4 regions of the Neorhizobium petrolearium genome follow, and region 2 is predicted to be linked to each of the others. Evidence: predicted binding sites of a transcription regulator. Region 2 holds the regulator's gene; each other region holds the start of a gene.
The links. The regulator PhoB, encoded in region 2, activates phosphate uptake and scavenging genes when phosphate is short. The targets are predictions, from matches to a motif close to TGTCATNNANCTGTCAT.

Region 1 (5,728 bases), 1.4 Mb from region 2:
AGAAATCGGTCGAATATTCGATCGAAACGAGATTCTCCGGCGCAATGCCACGCTTCAGGATCGCCTTGGTGATGATGCCGGTGCCAGGCCCGAGTTCGAGGACCGGCAGGCAGGATGTCGTATCGACGATGCTTGCCATACGCCCGGCGGTGATGGAAGAGGTGGGGCAGATCGCGCCGACCCTTTTCGGGCCATCTATCCAGCCCTTGAAGAACCGGATTTCCTCGTCGAACTTGCGGCCAAGCCGTTCCTTCAGGCGCAATTCCATGGATATGTCCTCTCCCTTTCGGCCCCTATGTGGACCCGCATGCCGCAAAAGCAAGAGAAAATGTCGCAGCGGGCAAAAACCAAGAAAAAGGCGGCTGGAGTTTTCCAGCCGCCCGAATGATCAGACGCGCATCGGCATCAGCACATAGAGTGCGTCATCCCCCGCCGTGTCGCGCACCAGCGTTGGCGACCCCGCATCCGCCAGCATGAAGATTGCATCTTCGCCGGAAAGCTGCGCCGTGATGTCGAGCAGGTACTTGGCGTTGAAGCCGATCTCCATCGGGTCGCTGTCGTAGCCGACGGCGACTTCTTCCGTAGCACTGCCGGAATCCGGGTTGTTGACAGTCAAGAGGAGCTGGCCGTCCGTGAGCGACAGTTTGACCGCCCGGCCTCGTTCAGAGGAAATGGTCGAGACGCGGTCTACGGCCTTGGTGAAGCTCTCGCAATCGACGCGCATTTCCTTATCGTTGCCGGTCGGAATGACGCGCTGATAATCCGGGAAAGTGCCGTCGATCAGTTTCGAAGTCATCACGATCGTACCGATCGTCAGGCGGATCTTGGCATCCGACAGTTCAACGGTGACGATTGTTTCCGGGTCCTCGACCAGCTTCTGCAGTTCGCCGACCGTCTTGCGCGGAATGATGATGCCCGGCATGCCTTCGGAGCCGGACGGTGCCTGGACATCGGCGCGGGCGAGGCGGTGCCCGTCGGTGGCGACGGCGCGAAGCTTCAGGTCACCGCCGGCTTCGATCGTGTGGAAGAAGATGCCGTTCAGATAATAGCGGGTCTCCTCGGTGGAGATCGCGAACTGCGTGCGATCGATCAGCATCTTCAGATCGCTCGCCTTCAGTTTGAAGGTATGCGTGAAACTGCCGGCGGTCAGATCCGGAAAATCTGATTCCGGCAGGCACTGCAGCGAGAATTTCGACCGGCCGGACTGCACGGTCATCGAGCCGCCGTCTGGTGTGGTGGCAAGCAGCACTTCGGAGCCGTCGGGCAGCTTGCGGACGATTTCGTAAAGCAGATGCGCGGGAACCGTCGTCGCACCGGCATTCTCGACCATGGCCGGCACGGCTTCGGTGATTTCCAGATCGAGATCGGTCGCCTTAAGATCCAGGCTATTGCCGGAAGCGCGCATCAGCACGTTGGAAAGGATCGGGATCGTGTTCCGCCGCTCGACCACACGATGCACGTGGTTCAGCGACTTTAAGAGGTTGGACCGCTCAAGAGTAATACGCATGGACGCTATCGCTTTCGACCGTGGCGATCCGGCTTGCGCCGGACCTCCTGATATTCTGCCGGCTGAGTGCCAGCCTGATGATGTGGACGGGCAAAATGGCAGAGATCGGCGGCGAAAAGCAAGAGGTTAACGAGATGTCATTGCGGCATTTCCACCTTGCCGCCTGCCCTGCACACAGAAAACTTGGCTCGCCTTTACTTGCCGAAGCGGGTCGGCTTCATCATAAAGAACCTCCATGTCCACGAACCTTGCCTGATGCCCTGTGACCGATGACCTGAAAAACCAGCGCGGCTATCGCGTCGCCAATACGTTCGTGCCCGCCCGGCCTCTGGAGCCGGCGCTCTATCTGGTCGCGACCCCGATCGGCAATCTCGGCGATATGACGCTGCGGGCTCTGGAAACATTGGCCGGCGTCGATGTTCTCGCCTGCGAGGATACCCGTGTCACCCGCGTACTGCTCGATCGTTATGGCATCGTCAACAGGCCTTTCGCCTATCATGAGCACAACGCCGATGAGGCGGGGCCGAAACTGCTTGCCGCCCTGGAGGAGGGAAAATCCGTGGCGCTCGTCTCCGATGCCGGGACGCCGCTCGTCTCCGATCCCGGCTACCGGCTGGCGCAGATGGCGATCGAGGCAGGCCGCAAGGTGGTGCCGATCCCCGGCGCGTCCGCGCCGCTCGCCGCACTTGTCGGCTCCGGCATGCCGTCCGATGCTTTCCTGTTCGCCGGCTTCCTGCCGGTCAAGGACAAGGGCCGGCGAGACCGGCTGGCGGAGCTTTCGAAAGTGCCGGCGACGCTGATCTTCTTTGAATCGCCGCACCGCATCGGCGCGACGCTTGCTGCGGCCGCCGACGTGCTGGGTGGAGACCGGCGTGCCTGCGTGTGCCGGGAACTCACGAAGACCTTCGAGGAGTTCCGCCGCGGCACGCTGGAGGAACTCGCCGCCTACTATCATGACGATCGCGTGGTAAAGGGCGAAATCGTGCTGCTCCTGGCGCCGCCGGAAGCCGAGGAAGCGCCGGGGGCCGTAGAGGTCGACATGCTGCTGCGCGAGCTTGCCGCCACGATGCCGACCGGAAGGGCGGCGGCCGAGGCGGCCCGCCTCGTAGGCCTTCCCCGCAAGGACCTCTACCAGCGGCTTCTGGTACTGAAGGGCGAGAACGGTGGCTGAGGACGGCGCCGGCCTGAAACGCCGCAGGGCAGTGCGCCTGAAAGCTGAACGGCAGAAAGCCCAGCGATGGGGGCATGTCTCGGAATATCTGGCCGCATTCTACCTCATGGCCAAGGGCTACCGGGTCCTTTCGATCCGCCATCGCACGAGGCTCGGCGAGATCGATCTCATCGTCCGCAAGGGTGATTTGGTCGCCTTTGTCGAGGTGAAGGCGCGGGCCGGCGAGCAGGAGGCCATCGATGCGGTCGGCTATGTCGCCCAGAAGCGGATCCGGGCGGCCAGCGATCTATGGCTGGCGAAGCGGAAGGACGCGGCGCGCCTGTCTCAGCGTTACGACATTGTCGCCATTCGGCGGGGTCGTTTGCCACGGCATTATCCGGATGCGTTCTAATAAATGGCCTTGATCCTTGTTCTGTTAAAAAACTGACATAAAACTGTAAAGTTGGTGTCATGGGAGGACCCTATTCGGGGCCGGCACCAATCAAGGTGGAGGACTTTTTTCATGTTGAAGAAACTTTCGATGGCCGCTGTTGCGGTTGCACTGTCCGCGTCGTCGTCGCTTGCGGCGACGGAGATCACCTGGTGGCACGCCATGGGCGCGGAACTGGGACAGAAGCTTGAGGGGATCGCCAAGAAGTTCAACGAGAGCCAGACCGAGTATCATGTGACTCCCGTCTTCAAAGGTACCTATCCTGAAACCTTGACAGCAGCCATCGCCGCCTTCCGCGCCGGTCAGCAGCCAGCAATCGTGCAGGTCTTCGAAGTCGGCACCGGCACGATGATGGCAGCCAAGGGCGCCGTCTACCCCGTCTATAAGCTGATGACCGACAACAAGGAGCCCTGGGATCCGAAAGGCTTCCTCACGCCCGTGACGGGTTATTATTCCGACACGGAAGGCAACATCCTGTCGATGCCGTTCAACTCCTCGACTCCGATCATGTACTACAACAAGGATGTCTTCAAAAAGGCGGGCCTTGATCCAGAAGTCGCCCCGAAGACCTGGAAGGAAGTCGAAGAATTCTCCAAGAAGATCGTTTCGTCCGGTGCGGCGAAATGTGGTTTCACCTCCGGTTGGATTTCCTGGGTCCAGCTCGAAAATCTTTCGGCAATTCACGATAAGCCTTATGGCACGCTGGAAAACGGCTTCGGCGGCCTGAAGACCGAGTTCACCTTCAACGGCGACCTGCAGGCCCGTCACTGGGAGAACCTGAAGAAATGGGCGGATGAAGGTCTCTTCCAATACGGTGGCCCGGTCGGCGGCAACGATGCTCCGCCGAAATTCTATGCCCAGGAATGCGCGATCTACATGAATTCTTCCGCTTCTCGCGCCGGCGTCATGCTGAATGCCAAGGGTTTCGAGGTCGGTTTTGCGCCGCTTCCCTATTATGACGACGCGATTGCCGAACCGAAGAACTCGATCATCGGTGGCGCCACGCTCTGGGTGCTCAATGGCCAGAAGGACCCGAATGTCTACAAGGGCGTTGCCAAGTTCTTCACCTACCTTTCCAAAGCGGAAGTCCAGGCGGACTGGCACCAGTTCTCCGGCTATCTTCCGATTACCAATGCTGCCTACGAGCTCGGCCAGCAGCAGGGGTACTATGCAAAGAATCCGGGTTCCGACGTGGCGATCAAGCAGATCACCCGCGGCACGCCGACAGCAAATTCGAAGGGCATCCGGTTCGGTAATCTGACCCAGGTGCGTGATGTTATCGACAGCGAATTCGAAGCGCTTCTGGCCGGCAAGAAGACGGCCAAGGAAGCTCTCGATAATGCCGTTGTTCGCGGTAACAAGATCCTGCGCGACTTCGAAGCTGCAAATAACTGATCTCTCATTCAATGGGAAAGGGCCGGCTACGTCCGGCCCTTTCCTGATTGGAGATTTTCAGGCGCTGACGCAACGAGCGGGATCCGGATATTTTCCTCATGCAGACCAAGCGTACGATCTTCCAGAATAAACTGCTGCCTTATCTGCTGCTTGTGCCGCAGTTGGCTGTGACCACGGTTTTCTTCCTCTGGCCGGCCGGGCAGGCAGTGAAATCGTCATTCGAACGCGAGGATCCCTTTGGTTTCCGCACCACATTTATCTGGTTCGACAACTACCTTCAGCTTTTTGAGGACCCTGAATACCTGAATTCACTCGGTCGGACGGCGATCTTCGCAGTGTCTGTCACCTTGCTGTCCATGAGCCTCGCCTTGCTCTTCGCCGTCGCCGTCAACCGGTTGCTGCGTTCCGGGCGGGTCTACACCACCCTGCTCCTCTGGCCCTATGCGGTGGCTCCCGTCGTTGCGGGCGTCCTGTGGTGGTTCATGTTCAATCCGACCATAGGCATCCTGCCTTATCTGCTTGCGAGGTTGGGCATCAGCTGGAACCATCGTGTCGATGGCGCAGATGCAATGATCCTCATTATTCTGGCAGCAAGCTGGAAGCAGATATCGTACAATTTTCTTTTTTTCGTTGCCGGTCTGCAATCGGTGCCGCAGTCACTGGTCGAGGCGGCGGCAATTGATGGGGCCGGGCCATTCAAGAGGTTCTGGACGATCGTCTTTCCACTCCTTTCGCCTACGACTTTCTTCTTGATGATCATCAATATCAATTACGCCATGTTCGAGACGTTCGGCACGATCGACGGTTCCACAGGCGGAGGTCCGGCGGGTGCGACCAATACGCTGGTCTACAAGGTCTATGCGGACGGCTTCCTCGGGCTCAACATCGGTTCGTCTGCGGCCCAGTCCGTCATCCTGATGCTGATTGTCATAGCTTTGACCGCCGTCCAGTTCCGCTGGGTCGAGCGGCGTGTCCAGTATTAGGAGGCGCAAATGGTTGAAAACCGCCCGTTCCTGACGTTCCTCACCCATTTCGTTCTGATCCTGGGTGTCATTGTCGTCGTCTTTCCGGTTTATCTTGCCTTCATCGCTTCGACCCAGGGGCCTTCGGACTTCCTGTCCGGCGTCGTGCCGCTTCTTCCCGGCTCGCACCTGATGGAAAACTACGGTCAGATGTTGACGGGAGGCATGTCTCGCGCCGGGGCGCCGCCGCTGTGGATCCTGCT
Region 2 (5,728 bases):
GAGGCGCGGCGGCCGTCGGCCTGTTCGGAGCGATCGCCTTCGCCCGCTACAGAGCAACAAGACCAGCAGCTGGACCTTTCGGTGGTTCGCAGGCCTGACAAGACACGACAAACAGGAGATGCAGGCCCCTCGGCGAAGCCCTAAAGAAAAGCAGCATAGGCCTTCCAACGATCGCGAGAAAATTCAGACGTCGCCGAGGGCGTAGCCCGCTCCGCGGACGGTCCGGATCACCTGGTCAGCCTTGCCCAGGCTGATGCCCTTCCGGAGGCGACCGATGTGCACGTCGACGGCGCGCTCGTCCACGGTTGCACCATCACCCCAGAGCGACCTTTTCAGCTCCGTCCGCGAATAGACCCGTCCCGGATACCGCATCAGGAACTCGAGAAGCCGGAACTCGGTGGGGCCGAGCCTGACTTCCTTCTTCTGCCTGTGGACCCTGTGTGCTTCGCGGTCGAGGGTCAGGTCTCCGACCCTGATCATATGGCTCAGAAGATTCGGATGCATGCGGCGAAGAAGGTTCTTCACCCTTATGGCAAGCTCGACGGAGGGGAATGGCTCTACGAGGCAGTCATCCGCGCCGGCAGCGAGACCCGTCAGCCTGTCGCTCTCGCTTTCCGCCGGAACAAGCAGGACCACGGGCACCCGCATCGTTGCTGGTTCGGTACGAAGTCTTCGGCAGATCTCGATGCCATTCAGCCCCGGAAGGGACGAACTCAGCACCAGTACATCGGGAAGGCTCGAAACCAACCGCTCCATCAGCTCGGAGCCCGCCGAAAGCAGCGTCACGTCGAAACCTTCATCGACAAGGGAGAACCGCAGCACTTCGCGCAGCGTTTCATCGCCATCGATCACCACGACAACTCGCGCTCCCATCGCGGTGCTCTCCCTAGTGTCCTTCCATCGAGTATCCGGCGCCGCGGACGGTGCGGATGACATCCTGCATGTTGGAGAAGTTGAGCGCCTTCCTGAGGCGTCCGACATGCACGTCGACGGTGCGCTCGTCCACATAGATGTCGTGGCCCCACACCCCGTCGAGAAGCTGCGAGCGCGAGAAGACCCGGCCGGGCGCGGCCATCAGGAATTCCAGAAGCCGGAACTCCGTCGGGCCGAGCCGCACTTCGCGGCTCTTGCGATGCACCCTGTGCGTCTCCCGGTCCAGCTCGATGTCGCCGCAGCGCAGGACGCTCGACAGCACTTCCGGACGCGCGCGCCGCAGCATCGCCTTCACTCGCGCCATCAGTTCCGGCGTCGAGAACGGCTTTACGACATAGTCATCGGCGCCGGTCGCAAGCCCGCGGACCCGTTCGCTCTCCTCGCCGCGCGCCGTCAGCATGATGATCGGCAGTCGCTCCGTCTCCGGCCGCATCCTCAGCCGCCGGCAGAGTTCGATGCCGGAAACACCGGGCAACATCCAGTCGAGGATCAGAAGATCCGGCGTGCGTTCCTGAAGCCTGATCTCGGCTTCATCCCCGCGCAGAATCGTCTCCACCTCATAACCTTCCGCTTCAAGGTTGTAGCGAAGAAGCACGCTCAGCGCCTCCTCATCCTCCACGACCGCGATCTTCGGCTGCATTCCGTCTTAGCTCCGTCACCATTCCATCGTCATTCGGCGCCATTATTCCGTGATCGCGCCGAGCGTGTTCGACGTATCGTCCTTCGGACGCTCGCCTTCCGGCTGGGCGCCGGTCGTCATGTAGTAGATCGTCTCGGCGATGTTGGTGGCGTGGTCGCCGATACGCTCGATGTTCTTGGCACAGAACAGAAGATGCGTGCAGGTGGTGATGTTGCGCGGATCTTCCATCATGTAGGTCAAAAGCTCGCGGAACAGGGACGTGTACATCGCGTCGATTTCCTCGTCGCGGATGCGGATCGCCTCCGCCTTCTCGGCCGAACGGCTAGAATAGACGTCCAGCACTTCCTTCAGCTGCGTCAGCGCCAGGTCCGACAGGTGCTCGATGCCGCGCGCGAGCTTGCGCGGCACACCGGTGCCCTGCACCGCGATCACCCGCTTGGCAGTGTTCTTGCCGAGGTCGCCGACCCGCTCCAGATCGGAGGCGATGCGCAGCGATCCGACGATGTCGCGCAGGTCGCCCGCAACCGGCTGGCGGCGGGCGATCGTCACGATCGCCTTGTCGCCGATATCGCGCTCGGCATGGTCGAGGATCACGTCGTCGGAGATCACCTTCTGGGCAAGGGCGGCATCGGAATTGACCAGTGCCCGCACTGCATCCGCGCACATCTGCTCCGCAAGCCCGCCCATCTCCGAAATCCGGCGGCTCAGATATTTCAGTTCGTCGTCATAGGCAGACAGGATATGTGTCGAAGACATGGTCTTATCCTCAGATTGTCAGAAAGGGCCCGCAACCGGCGATCAGCCGAAGCGGCCCATGATGTAGTCCTGCGTACGCTGGTCATCCGGATTGGTGAACATCTTGTCGGTATCGTTCTCCTCAACCAGGTTTCCGAGATGGAACATGGCAGTGCGTTGCGATACGCGGGCCGCCTGCTGCATCGAGTGCGTCACGATGACGATCGTGAAGTTTTCGCGCAGTTCGTGGATCAGCTCCTCGACCTTGGCGGTGGCGATCGGATCGAGCGCCGAACAGGGTTCGTCCATCAGGATCACTTCCGGGCTGACGGCAACGGCGCGCGCAATGCACAGGCGCTGCTGCTGACCGCCGGAAAGGCCCGTACCTGGGCTGTCGAGACGATCCTTCACCTCGCCCCACAGTCCTGCCTTCTGCAGGGCCGAAGACACGATATCGTCCAGCTCCGACTTCTTTCGCGCCAGACCATGAATGCGCGGGCCATAGGCGACGTTCTCGTAGATCGACTTCGGGAAAGGGTTCGGCTTCTGGAACACCATGCCGACCTTGGCGCGCAGCTGAACCGGGTCCACCTTGGGATCGTAAATGTTCTCCGAGTCGATCGATATGTTGCCCTCGACACGGCAGTTGGCGATCGTGTCATTCATCCGGTTGATGCAACGCAGGAACGTCGATTTGCCGCAGCCCGACGGACCGATGAAGGCTGTCACGGACCGAGGGCGGATATCGATATTGACATCCTTGATGGCGTGCTTTTCGCCGTAATAAACCTGCACGTTACGGGCGGAAATCTTCGGTTCATTCATGAGTGGAGCTTTCGTCGGCGTCGTCGTCATCGTCGTTGAGATATTATTCATCATTACACACCCCTTTACCAACGGCGCTCGAAGCGGCGGCGAAGAATGATTGCGACCAGGTTCATTAGGATCAGGAATACCAGAAGCACGATGATGGCACCGGACGCACGTTCGACGAATGCCGGGTCGCCGCGCTGCGTCCAGTTATAGACCTGGACCGGAAGCGCCGACGCCGGATCGAAGAAGCCATCCGGCGGACCGGCGGGATATTCGCGCACGAAGGCGACCATGCCGATCAGCAGCAGAGGCGCAGTCTCCCCGAGAGCTCGGGCCAGCCCGATGATCGTCCCCGTCAGGATACCGGGCATCGCCAAGGGCAGAACATGATGGAAGATGGACTGCATCTTCGATGCGCCAACACCGAGCGCTGCGTCGCGGATAGACGGTGGAACGGCCTTGAGGGCGGCGCGAGTGGCGATGATGATCGTCGGCAACGTCATCAGGGTCAGAACAAGCCCCCCCACAACCGGCGCCGATTGCGGCAGACCGAAGAAATTGATCAGTACGGCAAGGCCCAGAATACCGAAGACGATCGAGGGAACCGCGGCAAGGTTCGAGATGTTCACCTCGATCAGATCGGTGAAGCGGTTCTGCGGCGCAAATTCCTCAAGATAGATTGATGCAGCCACGCCGATCGGCAGCGACAGGACGAACACGATCAGCATCATATAGGCGGAGCCAATGACCGCAATCCCCAGGCCCGCCGCTTCAGGCCGGGTATCGGAGGCGTCCGGCGCCGTGAAGAAGCTCCAGTTGAAACGGGTCGTCAGAATGCCCGCCTCCTTGAGCTTGTCCGCCAGCATCAGTTGTTCGGGGGACGTATTGCGGTCGAGCTTCGCGCTCTCCATCGTCACGCGCCCCTTGTAATATCCGTCGATACGGCCCGCGGCCAGAAGATCAAAGGAATGGGTCTGGCCAATCACCGACGGATCGGCCATCACAAACCTGCGGAGATCGGCGGGAGCCTCCTTGGAGATCAGCTCGGCGGCGGCCTTTGCGTTCATGCCGTCGATGGTGATGCCCTTCTGCGCCATCGCGTCGCGGAGCGCCTTCTCGATGATGGGCGCATATCCGAAGGTCGAGACCTTCGCGATGTTCTCCGGCTTGCGATCGCCGGCCTTGTCGAGAACGGCAGCGTCGAGATTGACGTTGAGGGTGATGTAGGTCTGCTGGAACGACGACAGGCCGTTCGACAGGATGGACAGCAGGAGGCCGATCAGTGCGACGATACCGATCGCCACGGCGATCTTGCCCATCAGGCGAAACCGGGCCTCCGCATTGTTGCGACGACGGGTTCGTTCATCGAGGGCAAGAAGGGACTTTCCCTTTGCCGGAACGGCTGGGTTGCCGAATACGGTCACGTCGGTCATTCGTACTGCTCCCGGTATTTGCGCACGATGTAAAGGGCCAGCACGTTCAGCCCAAGCGTTATGACGAAGAGGGTCAGGCCAAGCGCGAATGCAACCAGCGTTTCGGGGCTTCCGAACTCCGTATCGCCCGTCAGCTGACTGACGATCTTGACGGTGACCGTTGTCATCGCCTCGAAAGGATTGAGGTCAAGCTTCGCCGCAGCGCCCGCGCCAAGGACCACGATCATGGTTTCCCCGATCGCGCGACTTGCCGCCAGCAGGATTGCACCCACGATACCGGGCAAGGCGGCCGGCAGAACGACCTGTCTGATAGTCTCCGACTGTGTGGCCCCCAGTCCGTAGGAACCGTCGCGAAGGGCCTGGGGCACGGCATTGATAATGTCGTCGGAGAGCGAGCTGACGAAGGGAATGATCATGATTCCCATCACCAGGCCAGCGGTCAACACCGAAGACGAAGAGGTGCCGAGACCGAGCGGCTGCGCCAGCCAATCGCGCAGGAAAGGACCGACGGTGACCAGGGCGAAGAGGCCGTAGACGATCGTCGGGATGCCGGCCAGAACCTCGATCGCAGGCTTGACGATACCGCGCGTCGTCGGTCCGGCATATTCGGAAAGAAAGACCGCGATCATCAAGCCAAGCGGAACGGCGACGATCAAGGAGATGATCGACACATAGAAAGTGCCCCAGAGCAGCGGCAGAATGCCGAGATCGGAGCCTCCGCGGAATTGGGGATTCCACACGGTGGAGAAGAAGAAATCCTGCGCCGGATAACGCTGGAAGAACTCAAAAGTCTCGAAAATCAACGACCCGACAATGCCGATCGTCGTCAAGATGGCGACCAGGGAGGCCCCGAGAAGCAACGACTTGACAAAACTCTCGCTGATGTTGCGCGCACGCAGCTCCGGCTCTATCCGCCGGTAGGCAAGCATGCCGAGAACAACGGCCATTGCGAGAACCACAACCGTCATCATTAGATTGCCGGTCCTGGAGTTCTCCCTGAAGGCCTTCGCCGCCTCGAAGACCTCAGACGGCACGTCGCCGCCCAAGGCCACCCCAACTTCCGCCAGGCGGCCGCGAACATTGTTGAAGTCCAGCGCTTCGATGGGAACATCCGCTCCCCTCTGCCCGTCCCGCGCCAGAACGGCATCGAGACCGCCCGCGATGCGGCGGACAT
Region 3 (5,728 bases), 2.5 Mb from region 2:
CGTCGGCGAATATCTCGCGAAGTCCGGCCTGCAGGCTGATCTCGACAAGCTCGGTTTCAACCTCGTCGGGTTCGGCTGCACCACCTGCATCGGCAATTCCGGTCCGCTGCCGGCGCCGATCTCCAAGACGATCAACGACAAGGGCCTCATCGTTTCGGGCGTGCTCTCGGGCAACCGCAACTTCGAAGGCCGCATCTCGCCGGACGTCCAGGCGAACTACCTTGCCTCGCCGCCGCTCGTCGTCGCCTATGCGCTCGCCGGCACGGTGCAGAAGGACCTGACTTCCGAGCCGCTCGGCGAAGACCAGAACGGCAAGCCGGTCTACCTCAAGGATATCTGGCCGACCTCGAAGGAAGTGCAGGAATTCATCCTGAAATACGTCACCCGCGAACTTTACGAAACCAAGTATGCCGACGTCTTCAAGGGCGATGCAAATTGGCAGGCGGTCAACGTTCCTCCGGGGCAGACCTATGCCTGGGACGACGACTCGACCTATGTCCAGAACCCGCCCTACTTCGTCGGCATGGGCAAGAAGGGCAGCGGCATCAAGGACATCAAGGGCGCCCGCGTCCTCGGTCTCTTCGGCGACAAGATCACCACCGACCACATTTCTCCGGCCGGTTCGATCAAGGCCGCTTCGCCCGCCGGTGCCTACCTTACCGAGCACGGCGTCGCGGTTGCCGACTTCAACCAGTACGGCACACGGCGTGGCAACCATGAAGTGATGATGCGCGGCACGTTTGCCAATATCCGCATCCGCAACCACATGCTCGGCCCGAACGGCAAGGAAGGTGGCTACACCATCCACTATCCGTCGAAGGAAGAGATGTCGATCTATGACGCGGCCATGAAGTACAAGGCTGAGGGCGTTCCGCTCGTCATCTTCGCCGGCGTCGAATACGGCAACGGGTCGTCGCGCGACTGGGCGGCCAAGGGCACCAACCTGCTCGGCGTCAAAGCGGTCATCGCCCAATCCTTCGAGCGCATCCACCGTTCGAACCTGGTCGGCATGGGCGTCGTACCCTTCGTTTTCGAGGAAGGTACGACCTGGGCAAGCCTTGGTCTCAAGGGCGACGAGACGGTCACCATCGAGGGCCTGGAAGGCGACATCAAGCCGCGCGAGTGGAAGACCGCCAAGATCACCTACGGCGACGGTACGGTGAAGGAGATCAACATCCTTTGCCGCATCGATACGCTCGACGAGGTCATCTACATGAACAACGGCGGCATCCTGCAGACCGTTCTTCGCGATCTTGCCGCCTGATCTTGTCGGATGGTCACCCGCCGGCGAAGGTCGGCGGGTGAATTGCGGAAGAGTGTAGATTCCCACTCAAATCCCCTCACCTGCGATTTCCAGCACTTAGCTTTCAGCTAAGATGTTGAAATCGCTTTCTCTCCCCAAGGGGAGAGATCGGGATGCCGCGCTGCCACGAGTCTACCTCTCCCTTGGTGGGAGAGGTTACAAAATCAAGAGCTTAGCGTAGCTAAGTCTTAGATTTTGTTGATGAGGGGGTAAGCCCTACCTCCAATACATGTGTCGCCTCTCATCCAGGTGAGACTCGCTAACTTAAGGTTCCGCCCTTGACCGTCGTCATCCTCATTGGAATGGCCGTCATCGTTTTCCTGACATCGCTGCTTTCGGGGATTTTCGGAATGGCGGGCGGGCTGATCCTGCTTTGGGTGCTGCTCTTCCTGTTTCCCGTCGGGACCGCAATCGCCATCCATGGCGTCATCCAGATGGTGTCCAACGGCTCGCGCGCCTGGTTCTCCCGCGCCTATATCGACTACAGGATCCTCGGTATCCTCGGCCTGGGCCTCGTCATATCGAGTATCATCCTTTTGATCGTCGACTATCAGCCGGATATCATCGTCGTATCGATCGCGATCGGCCTGATGCCGATCCTCGTCTGGCTGCCGGTCTCGAAGCTGCAACTCGATGCGTCCAAGCCTCACCACGCCCTCATCTGCGGGTTGATCGCCGGAGCATTGACCGTGGGCGTTGGCGTTTCCGGTCCGACGATCGACATCTTCTTCATCCGAACGATGATGGACCGGCGCAAGGTAATCGCCACCAAAGCCGCGGTGCAGGTCGCCTCGCATGCAACAAAGGTGGCGTTCTACTGGAACGCGGCAACCGCACTGCCGCCGACCGACTGGATCTCGATCCTGATCGCCGCGCCAATCGCCATCCTCGGCACGCGCGCTGGCAACGACATCCTGCAGAGAATGACGGATCAGAATTTCCGCGCCTGGACGCGCTGGATCGTCACCGGCATCGGAGCCGTCTATTTCACCCAAGGGCTGCTGAAACTGATCTGACTTTGCCGGGACCTCTGGAGGAAGGTGTGGCATGCCCACAATCGCCGCTGACAAAGCCGATCAATTATCCGGTCCTCACCCCTTCGTGACTTTCTCTTGAGGGGGCGGGACGGTTACCTTCCGCCATCCGATCCTCCAGGCCATTCGATTGTTCTTGATCACCAGGGGCAATCGTGGATAACAGTTGCCCTGATAAAAAGGTCTGCCACCCATGCTGTTCCGTCTCCGCTCCATTATCGTGCTTGCGGGCCTGCTTTATGCGGGCGTCGCTCCGGCGGGGGAGGTAAGGGCGCCGAAGGGCGTGGTCGAACTTTTCACGTCTCAAGGTTGTTCCTCGTGCCCTCCGGCGGACGCCACTTTAGGTGAGCTGGTGGCGCAGGGCGATATCATCGCGCTCTCCTATCACGTGGACTATTGGAACTATCTCGGCTGGACCGACACGTTGAGCTCGAAGGAAAACACCGAGCGGCAATACGGCTATGCCAAGACATTCGGCCGCAGCGGCGTTTATACGCCGCAGGCGGTCATCAACGGTCGGGATCACGTCAAGGGCAAGGATCTCTCCATCATAAACGGCAAGGTGAAGGAACTCCGCGAGACGGACAAAGGGCTCATCGTACCGGTCACGGCTGCCATGCGCGGCGACGAGATCGAGATCGAGATCGGCGGAGGCAAGGGGCAGGCCGATGTCGTCGTCGCCTATTTCACAAAACGTCAGCAGGTGGAAATCACAAAGGGCGAGAACAGCGGCAAGACCATGGACTACTGGCACAGCGTCTATGACGTGCAGTCGGTCGGGACGTGGAACGGCCAGAGCATGAAACTCACGCTGCCGGGCAAGCTGATGGGCAAGTCCAAGAAAGACGGCTGCGCAATCCTGTTACAGACGTCCGGTCCGGGTGGTGAGCCGGCGGCAATCCTCGGCGCAACGATCCTGATGGCCGGCCGCAAGAAATACTGACCGCGAAGCGGTTCGTCGGCTCATTGTGCTTTTCGGAATAAGGTGTCGGCGGCCCGGTCCAGGAACATTGGGGGGCTGGGGGTAAGGGTCAATGCACCAGACCGGGCCATATGGCGCTGAAATCGCGCCAACCAACGCGGAGCAATCTCGCTTCGAAATCGGGCACTGTTTTGTTCGAAATGGGGCAAGAATAAAAACGTATGAACGCGCATGAGGCTGGCTTCGGCCCGGGGTTGATTTTTTAAGGCTCTCGGGCACACTGTCACATCTCCGACATCTAGTGATTTGGGAGCCTTGATGACCGATCAGCCGGAATTGCCCGGGGGAGAAAGATCCCAGGATGCACCCGTCGTCGTCAATCTCAGCGAATACCGGCAGAGCCGCGATCCCGTTCCGGTGACGTTTCATCGGCGCGAGCTTGACGCGATCTTAAAAATCTACGGCCGCATGGTCGGAGAAGGGGAGTGGAAGGATTACGCGATCGACCACCTCAAGGATCGGGCGGTCTTTTCCATCTTTAAACGGTCGGGCGAGACGCCGCTCTTCCGGATCGAGAAGAATCCCAAACTGGCCAACAAGCAGGGCGCCTACTGTGTGCTCAATACGCACGGTATGACCCTGAAGCGCGGCCACGAACTGCCGCAGGTCCTCAGGGTCTTCGACAAGATGCTGAAGCTCATCGACTGATCTATTCGGTGAAGAGCGTCCCGGGATAAACAGCCGGGTCGGGGCTGGTCGTGGTACCTTCGCCCAGTGCAATCTGCATCATTACCGTGTCCAGCCATCTGCCGTGCTTGAAGCCGGTGCCCTTGAGCGTGCCGGTCAGTTCGAAGCCGAGGCTTTGATGCAGTGCTACGGAAGCCGGGCTCGCGCCACCGATGACGGCCACCATCTGCCGGAAGCCGAGAGCGGTGCAACGGGCGAGCAGTTCTCGCAGAAGCGCCTTTCCCACGCCCCGGCCACGGGCTGCCGGAGCGAGGTAGATCGAATCCTCCACCAGCCAGCGATAGGCGGGGCGGGTCCGGAAGGCCGAAGCGTAGGCATAGCCGAGAAGCGTGCCTTCCTCATCTTCGGCGGCGATATAGGGATAGGCCCTGGCCCTGATCGCCTCGTAACGGCTCGTCATCTCGGCCTGGTCGGGCGGGATGATCTCGTAACTCGCGATGCCGTTCAGCACGCTGTCGCGATAGATTTCGGTGATGGCGGGAAGATCGGCTTCTGTAGCGTCGCGGAGGCGGAAGGTCATTGGCGGGCGGGTTTGTGGAAGGTGACGATCGAACCTATGCCGAGGCGCGCGAGCGGGCAATAAAAAAGCGGCCCGCCGGGCCGCTTTTTCAGTTCTTGTTCCACGCCGTTATTCTTCGCGATTGCCGAGGAACTGCAGCATGAACATGAAGAGGTTGATGAAGTCGAGGTAGAGCGTCAGGGCGCCCATGATCGCCTTGCGGCCCATGACTGCGACCTCGTCGCCGTCGTAGTACATTTCCTTGATCTTCTGCGTATCGTAGGCGGTAAGACCTGCGAAGATCAGGACGCCGATCACCGAGATGGCAAAGCCCATCGCAGATGACTGCAGGAAGATGTTGACGATCGAGGCGATGATCAGACCGAAGAGGCCCATGATCAGGAACGAGCCGAAGCCGGACAAACTCTTCTTGGTCGTGTAGCCGTAGAGCGACAGGGCGCCGAACGAGGCCGCGGTGACGAAGAAGGTCTGGACGATGCTCTGGCCGGTGAAGACTAGGAAGATCGAGGACAGCGACAGGCCCATCAGCGCGGCATAGATCCAGAAGGTCATCTGCGCAGCCGGGACGCTCATCTTATGGACGCGGAAGCTCAGGAAGAAGACCATCGCCAGCGGAGCCAGCATGACCACCCACTTGAGCGGAGAAGCATAGAGAAGCTGGGCGAAGGCCGGATTGGAAACCGCCAGAGCGTAGGTGCCATAGGCAGCTACACCGGTGATCGCCAGACCGAGAGCCATCAGGTTATAAACCCTGAGCATGTAGGCGCGAAGGCCTTCGTCGATCATGGCACCGGATTGGGCGCGGGTCTGCGCCATTCGGTTCTGGTAGTTGTTGAAGTCAGCCATTGTTTCCTCTTTAAGCTCCGGAATTATTCACGGTGTCGGGCCCCCTTTTTCAACAGACCCAGGCGCCGCTGCGGAGCTCCAGCAAGCCTGCTGTCAATATGATGTGAGATCGATTTACATACAAGAGGCGTGAGAAGCGAAAACGCAAACCAAAGCGGCGATTTAGCAACCTATGGGACGCTTTGACAGTAATTTGATCCGAGAGTTAACGGAAAATGCTACCGATGCTTGAATCAGAGCTCCCGAAGGACCGGCGCGGCCTTTTGGCCGAGGATGCGCCAGGTGCCTGCAAGCCCGATTCCGACCGTCAGGACCAGTGAGACAACGAGCGTGACGACTGCGACATCGGGCAGGAA
Region 4 (5,728 bases), 750 kb from region 2:
GGAAGAACGGTGTTGACGCAGCCAATCGGCGGTCACCCGACTGGCCTCGGCGAGAGCGGAGACGGGATCACGACCGCCGAGCAGCGCAAAAAGGAAAGCGCCGCTGAAACGGTCGCCGGCGCCGATCGTATTGGCGACCTGCACCATCGGCGCCGGATCGACATGGATCGTCCGGCTGCCGTCAAAGAGGATCATCGGGCGCGGCCCATCCGTCAGGACCAGGCCCTTCAGGCGCGGCCCCGCAAGGGCCTGAGCACGCTTCCAGACGGATTCGAGATCGTCGGCGGCATCGGTGCGGGAGGTGACGACATAGTCGGCCGGCCTGGGCGTTGCGGGGCGAAGCGGCAGTTGCGAAACCACCAGCGGAATATCGCCAAGCCTCGATACGAGCGCCTCTTCAAGCTGAAGGGCATTGAGATAGGCGGCGTCGCCCGCAAGTTCTCCCCGCACGGACAAGGTCGCGCGCGGCCCGTCCGCCGGCGCCAGGATCGTTCTTTCGCCACCCGGTTCGAGAAGGATTTCCAGCGGCACGGTTTCGCCGGGCATCATCGCCACATGGCGCGTGTCGAACCCCGCCGCACCGAGCGCCTTCAGCGCGGAAAGGCCCTGTTCGTCCTGCATGAGGCGGGTCACCAGCGCGACCGAGGCTCCGAGTTCCAGAAGCTGGCTGCCCGTGTGGAAGCCGCCGCCGCCGAGGTGGACGCTGCGATCGGAAAAGCGCAGCCGTCTGCCCGGCGTCAGATGATCGTCGAGTTGCCAGATGCGGTCGTGATTGACGGATCCGATGACGATGGTTCGGTACATGAGGCGTTTATCTCTCGTCGAGGCCGGGCGCCAGCGCGTCGACGATGAAACGCTGCGCGCTGAGGAATATGACGAGGACGGGCACAATCGACAACAGGCTGGTGGCCATTAGCGGGCCCCAGACGCGTTCCGTGCCTTCGAGATCGGCAAAGGTGGCGATCCCGGTGGTCAGCGTCTTCTTGAACCCGTCTTCGAGAACGAGCTGGCCCCAGAGATAGATGTTCCACGCCCCCATGAAGGAAATGACCGAAAGCGCCGCGATGGCCGGAACGACATTTGGAATGCCGATCTCCATGAACTGCCGCCACAGGCCGGAACCGTCGATCCTGGCCGCCTCGAACATCGACGCAGGCAGGGAGCGGAATGCCTGGCGCATGTAGAAGACATAAAAGCCGATATAGGGGATCGATGGAATGACCATGGCTCCATAGGTGTCGAAAGCCTGCATCTTCACCACGGCGATATAGGTCGGGATGATGGCGAGCACCGTCGGAAACGACATGGTGGCGATCACGAACCAGAAGAGCGGCCGCCGGCCCGGAAATTCCATGCGGCCGAAGGCGAAGCCGGCCGGGACCGCCAGAAGCAGCTTTCCGAGCGTGATCAGCGTGGCGGTGAGGATCGAGTTCCACAGCCACATCCAGATCGGATGCCGGCTCGCGGCGATCGTGAAATTCGAAAGCGTCGGGTCCTCCGGCCAGAGGCGGACGGCCCTGGCGGTGATGATTTCGTTCGGCGTGAAGGCCGAGGAGACCATCCACACGAGCGGAAAGACGGTTGCAATGCTGGTGGCCAGCAGGACCCCGTGAATCAACAGCCGGTGGACCGAGCGGCGAAGCGGAACGGCACTCATCCGTAATGCACCCTTTTTTCCCCGACGCGGAACTGCAGCCAGGTGACGAGCAGCACCACGACGATGATGATGACCGCGACCGCGCTTGCCGGTCCGAACTGGAAGAACTGCAAGCCCTGCTGCCAGAGGAAATAAAGCAGGCTGGAGCTTCTCCCCGCCGGACCGCCATGGGTCAGCACGTCGATGACGCCGACGATATCGTCGAGAACATGGAAGAGCGTCGTGACGCTGATGAAGAAGGCCGTCGGCGTCATCAAAGGAAGGCTGATCGTGAAGAAATGCCGACGGGGACCGGCGCCGTCGAGCTGCGAGGCCTCGCGCAGTTCATGGGGAAGATTGGCAAGTGCCGCAAGCCAGAGAAGCATGTTGAGGCCGAAGGTCTTCCAGAAGGTCACCAGGCAGACGCAGAGCAAAGCGAGGTCCGGGTCGGTGTGCCAGCGGGACTTCGGAAAGCCGAAAAACCCGAAGATCTCGTTGAACAGGCCGTTGACCGGATTGAGCAGCCAGGACCAGGCGACCCCCGCCACGGAATAGGCGAGGATCGTCGGCAGGAACAGGCTGCCGCGATAGAGGCCCTGAACCGGGCTGTGGCGCACCGCATGGATCATCACCGCCAGGACCAGCGGCAGGATGATCTGGGCCGGGATGAGGATCACGCAATAGAGCACGGTATTCCAGGCGGCCGTCCTGAAATCGACATTGTCCAGAATGGCCGAATAGTTGTCGACGCCGACGAAGCGGACTTCGGCGGACAGAAGGTTCCAGTCGAGCACGGAAAGCAGCGCCGAAGCGAAAAGCGGTCCGTAGAGAAAGATCGCGACGGAAAGAACGGCCGGCCCCACGAAGAGATAGGGGGCCAGCCTTCTGAAGCCTGACGGCATGATGCTTCCGCTCACGCCGAGACCAGAGCGTCCAGTTCCTGGTGGGCGCTCTTCATGCCGTCCGCGACCGATACTTCCTTGAGCAGCATGCGGGAGACCCATTTGCGCCAGATCGCCTGGCCTTCGAGGCCGCGCTTGCCGGGCCAGATGGTCTCGGCGGTCAATCCGTCCGCAAGCTGCCCGGCCGCCGGCTTCATGAAGTCGTTGATCAGCGGAATGTCGTGGACCGAGGTATTGAGATAGCCGACAGCCGACCAGATCGACTGCCCTTCCTTCGAGGCGCAGAATTCCAGGAAGGCAAGCGAGGCTTCGGCCTGTTCCTTGTTCCGGGCATAGACGGCGAGGAAATTGCCGCCGCTGTTCATCCTGCGCGAATGGCCGGCAAGGCCGGGGAATTTTGCGGTGACCGCCTTTGCCCCGCCGAAGGGGAAGGTCGCCGCGCGCGTCGAACTCGTGGTGCAGATGGCGAGCGCGCCGGATTCGAAGGCGGCGTCCTGATCCTTGGCGCTGACGGGAAGCCAGAGGCCCTCATGCGCCGGCGCGCAATATTCCATCATGCCCGCCACGGCTTCCGGGCTGTTCAAGGCCAGCTTGCCTTCCGGATCGATGATGTAGCCGCCGGCATTCTGGATGAAGGACTGGCTCGTCCATTCGTTGTTGGAAAGCGCCAGCGCCGAACGGTAGGTCGGGTGCTTGTCCTTAAGCTTCGCGTCGAGCTTGCGGGCGTTGTCGTAAAGCCATGCGGTGTCCGGATTTTCCGGCAGGGCAGGATCGAGGCCCGCCTCTTCCCACAGCTTGCCGTTGATGAAGGTGATCGGCGTCGACATGGCCCAGGGCAGGCCGATCAGCGCGCCGTCGATGGTCACCAGCGGCAGGACCGACGGGCGGAAATTGGCGAGGATCGCCGCCGCCCTGCCGGCGTCGATCTCCCGCAGGTCGCGGGCGCCGAGCGTGCGCTTGGCGAAATAGCCGAATTTCCAGCCGGTGATCATCATCGCGGGCGGACGGCCGGCCGCCGTGCTTGCCACCGCCTTGGCGATCGCCGCCTCGTAATCGCCGTCAAAACGATTGGTCACGGTGACGCCGAGCTTCTTCGCATTGAAGGCGTCGACCACTTTCTGGAAAGGCTTGTCGGAACCCCAGGGGCTCGACACTTCGATGGCTGCGTCGGCGGAACGCGCGGGCGACGCCGCCACCATGCCTGCACCAGCCGATGCCGCAACCGCGGCCATGAATTTCCGGCGACTCATCTCGACCATTTTTCGCTCCATATCATTCGAATGTAATCCGAAACATCCGAATATCTCGGTAGCGTCGATCGGTGACACCTGTGTGAAGTTCCGCCGCTTGCGTGGCCGATATTTTCGATTTTATCGCCCGCTCCTGACGGGCGGATGACAGAAGAGTGACCGGCGGCCGTGGTTGCAACCCGGTCATCCCGAAGGTATCGAACATTCGAATGACACGAGCCGAATCGGACAGGCAGGACATGGAGAAGAAATCCCCGCACGGGCAGTGGCAGCAGGTCGAGGAGGACATCGCCGAGGACATATTGGCCGGCCGGCTTTCGCCCCAGACCCAGCTTCCGAAGGAGGCCGAGCTCATGGAGCGTTTCGGCGTCGGGCGCCACACGATCCGGCGCGCCATGTCCAGCCTCCAGAGCCGCGGGCTGGTGCAGGTCGAACAGGGCCGGGGGACCTTCGTGCGGGACGGGCGCCTGGAATACCGCCTTTCCGAGCGAACCCGCTTTTCCCAGAACCTGCTCGACCAGGGGCGCGAACCCTTCGGCCAGGCCGTGCGCGAGGAGGAGATCGCCGCTTCGGCCACCGTTGCCGAAGCGCTCCGGCTGCCGCGCGGCGAGCCGGTCTATCACATCGTCCGGCGCGGCTTTGCCGATGAGGAGCCGATCAACCTCTCCGACGCCTATTATCCCGTCCGCCGCTTTCCGGGCTTCGACAAGGCGAGGCGCAGCGGGCGGAGCGTCAGCGTGATCCTCGCGGAATACGGCGTTCCCGACTACATCCGCCTGCGGACCGACATCCTGGTACGGCTGCCGACGCCCGACGAGGCGCGCCAGCTTTGCCAGGACATATCCCAGCCGATCATCGCGCTGAAAAAAGTGGATGTCGACATGAAGGGAACGCCGATCGCCTATTCGGAAACGGTGTGGCCCGGCGAACGGGTGCAGTTCTCGATCGACAATACCAGCCAGCTCCTCGACGCGCTTGCGGGGAAGTGAGTGTAGCCGTCAGGCTGCGATTGGGGGCGGGAAGGTGTTTGCAAAATCATCATTACCGTTGTGACCGTGCTGGCGTTCGGCTTGGTTTGGCGGCTGCGTGCATAGGCCCCCCTCAAACCAAGCGGAGGAAAGAGGAAATCGCCGCACCTGCCCCAACAGCGTAAACTGTATAAACTGCGAACAAGATAGGTGGAGCGACCTCAAGCCCAAGCATGACTGAAATTCGAATGAAGCGCGATATACGGTTAATGTCGGACATTCTGGCGCTGGCGCGGCCTCTAAACTCTTCTTCCTTTCCGATTAAAGCCCTTTCCCCATAAAATTGCTTAACTTCCTCCATAAGTTGTAAAAGGTCTTGGTGAACTTCGGCAACTCGCGTGGAAAAGTATTGCTCCAAGGCGCGAACAATAAAGACGTAGCTAAAATAAGCTAAGAACAGGCTTCCAAATCCGATCACTGCGGAGCGATCAACCCTGAGCGTCAGGCCGGAAACGGTCACGCTATCTCCCACAATCTGGAGATGATTTATCAAAAGTAAAAAAGCAGCTGTCGCCATGAGAGCCTTCCGGCTCTTCGCAAAATCATCGTGATCAAGCAAAGGATACATTTTTACACCTCCGTCGCGCGTGCTTTTTCTTCGAATCATCTCCCTTGCGCTTTTGATGATCACGCGAGCTACCGACCTCAATCAAGCCAGCTTGGCCTTTATCCCATAGGATTGACTCTTTCGGAGGCGAGAACAAAATAGGAACATATTCCAGTTCTTAAGAGTGTCAGTCATGCCCGCCAGTCCGACCCAAGCCAGCCGAAGAAGACTTTGCGCAGGCATTCTTGATGCTCACGGCGGGGATGCTCTGGCCGCTCTCCGCACCGTCATAGCCGACGCCGCATTCCTCCATGATCAGCTTGAAACAGCTTCAGCCCTGATAGGGCGCGGCCGGAAACCGAAGT

Region 1: the regulator PhoB is predicted to act here: its motif matches at 3,103-3,119, upstream of ugpB (sn-glycerol-3-phosphate ABC transporter substrate-binding protein UgpB).
Region 3: the regulator PhoB is predicted to act here: its motif matches at 3,541-3,557, upstream of QEO92_RS21610 (DUF2794 domain-containing protein).
Region 4: the regulator PhoB is predicted to act here: its motif matches at 3,922-3,938, upstream of phnF (phosphonate metabolism transcriptional regulator PhnF).

What each region holds. Positions count from the first base shown of each region.
Region 1 is NZ_CP123000.1:5,523,105-5,528,832, forward strand. It holds gene pmtA (phospholipid N-methyltransferase PmtA) at 1-268, opposite strand, end outside; gene dnaN (DNA polymerase III subunit beta) at 389-1,507, opposite strand; gene rsmI (16S rRNA (cytidine(1402)-2'-O)-methyltransferase) at 1,770-2,678, shown strand; gene QEO92_RS26685 (YraN family protein) at 2,671-3,069, shown strand; gene ugpB (sn-glycerol-3-phosphate ABC transporter substrate-binding protein UgpB) at 3,181-4,503, shown strand; gene ugpA (sn-glycerol-3-phosphate ABC transporter permease UgpA) at 4,602-5,486, shown strand; gene ugpE (sn-glycerol-3-phosphate ABC transporter permease UgpE) at 5,496-5,728, shown strand, end outside.
Region 2 is NZ_CP123000.1:1,361,283-1,367,010, reverse strand. It holds gene arsK (arsenite efflux MFS transporter ArsK) at 1-98, shown strand, start outside; gene QEO92_RS06960 (winged helix-turn-helix domain-containing protein) at 184-873, opposite strand; gene phoB (phosphate regulon transcriptional regulator PhoB) at 887-1,573, opposite strand; gene phoU (phosphate signaling complex protein PhoU) at 1,616-2,329, opposite strand; gene pstB (phosphate ABC transporter ATP-binding protein PstB) at 2,372-3,163, opposite strand; gene pstA (phosphate ABC transporter permease PstA) at 3,199-4,554, opposite strand; gene pstC (phosphate ABC transporter permease subunit PstC) at 4,551-5,728, opposite strand, start outside.
Region 3 is NZ_CP123000.1:4,445,372-4,451,099, reverse strand. It holds gene acnA (aconitate hydratase AcnA) at 1-1,264, shown strand, start outside; gene QEO92_RS21620 (sulfite exporter TauE/SafE family protein) at 1,582-2,319, shown strand; gene QEO92_RS21615 (DUF1223 domain-containing protein) at 2,531-3,280, shown strand; gene QEO92_RS21610 (DUF2794 domain-containing protein) at 3,578-3,967, shown strand; gene QEO92_RS21605 (GNAT family N-acetyltransferase) at 3,969-4,526, opposite strand; gene QEO92_RS21600 (Bax inhibitor-1/YccA family protein) at 4,635-5,372, opposite strand; gene QEO92_RS21595 (ABC transporter permease) at 5,606-5,728, opposite strand, start outside.
Region 4 is NZ_CP123000.1:611,376-617,103, reverse strand. It holds gene QEO92_RS03130 (PfkB family carbohydrate kinase) at 1-804, opposite strand, end outside; gene QEO92_RS03125 (carbohydrate ABC transporter permease) at 812-1,657, opposite strand; gene QEO92_RS03120 (carbohydrate ABC transporter permease) at 1,654-2,538, opposite strand; gene QEO92_RS03115 (extracellular solute-binding protein) at 2,550-3,797, opposite strand; gene phnF (phosphonate metabolism transcriptional regulator PhnF) at 4,028-4,777, shown strand; gene QEO92_RS03105 (hypothetical protein) at 4,890-5,447, opposite strand.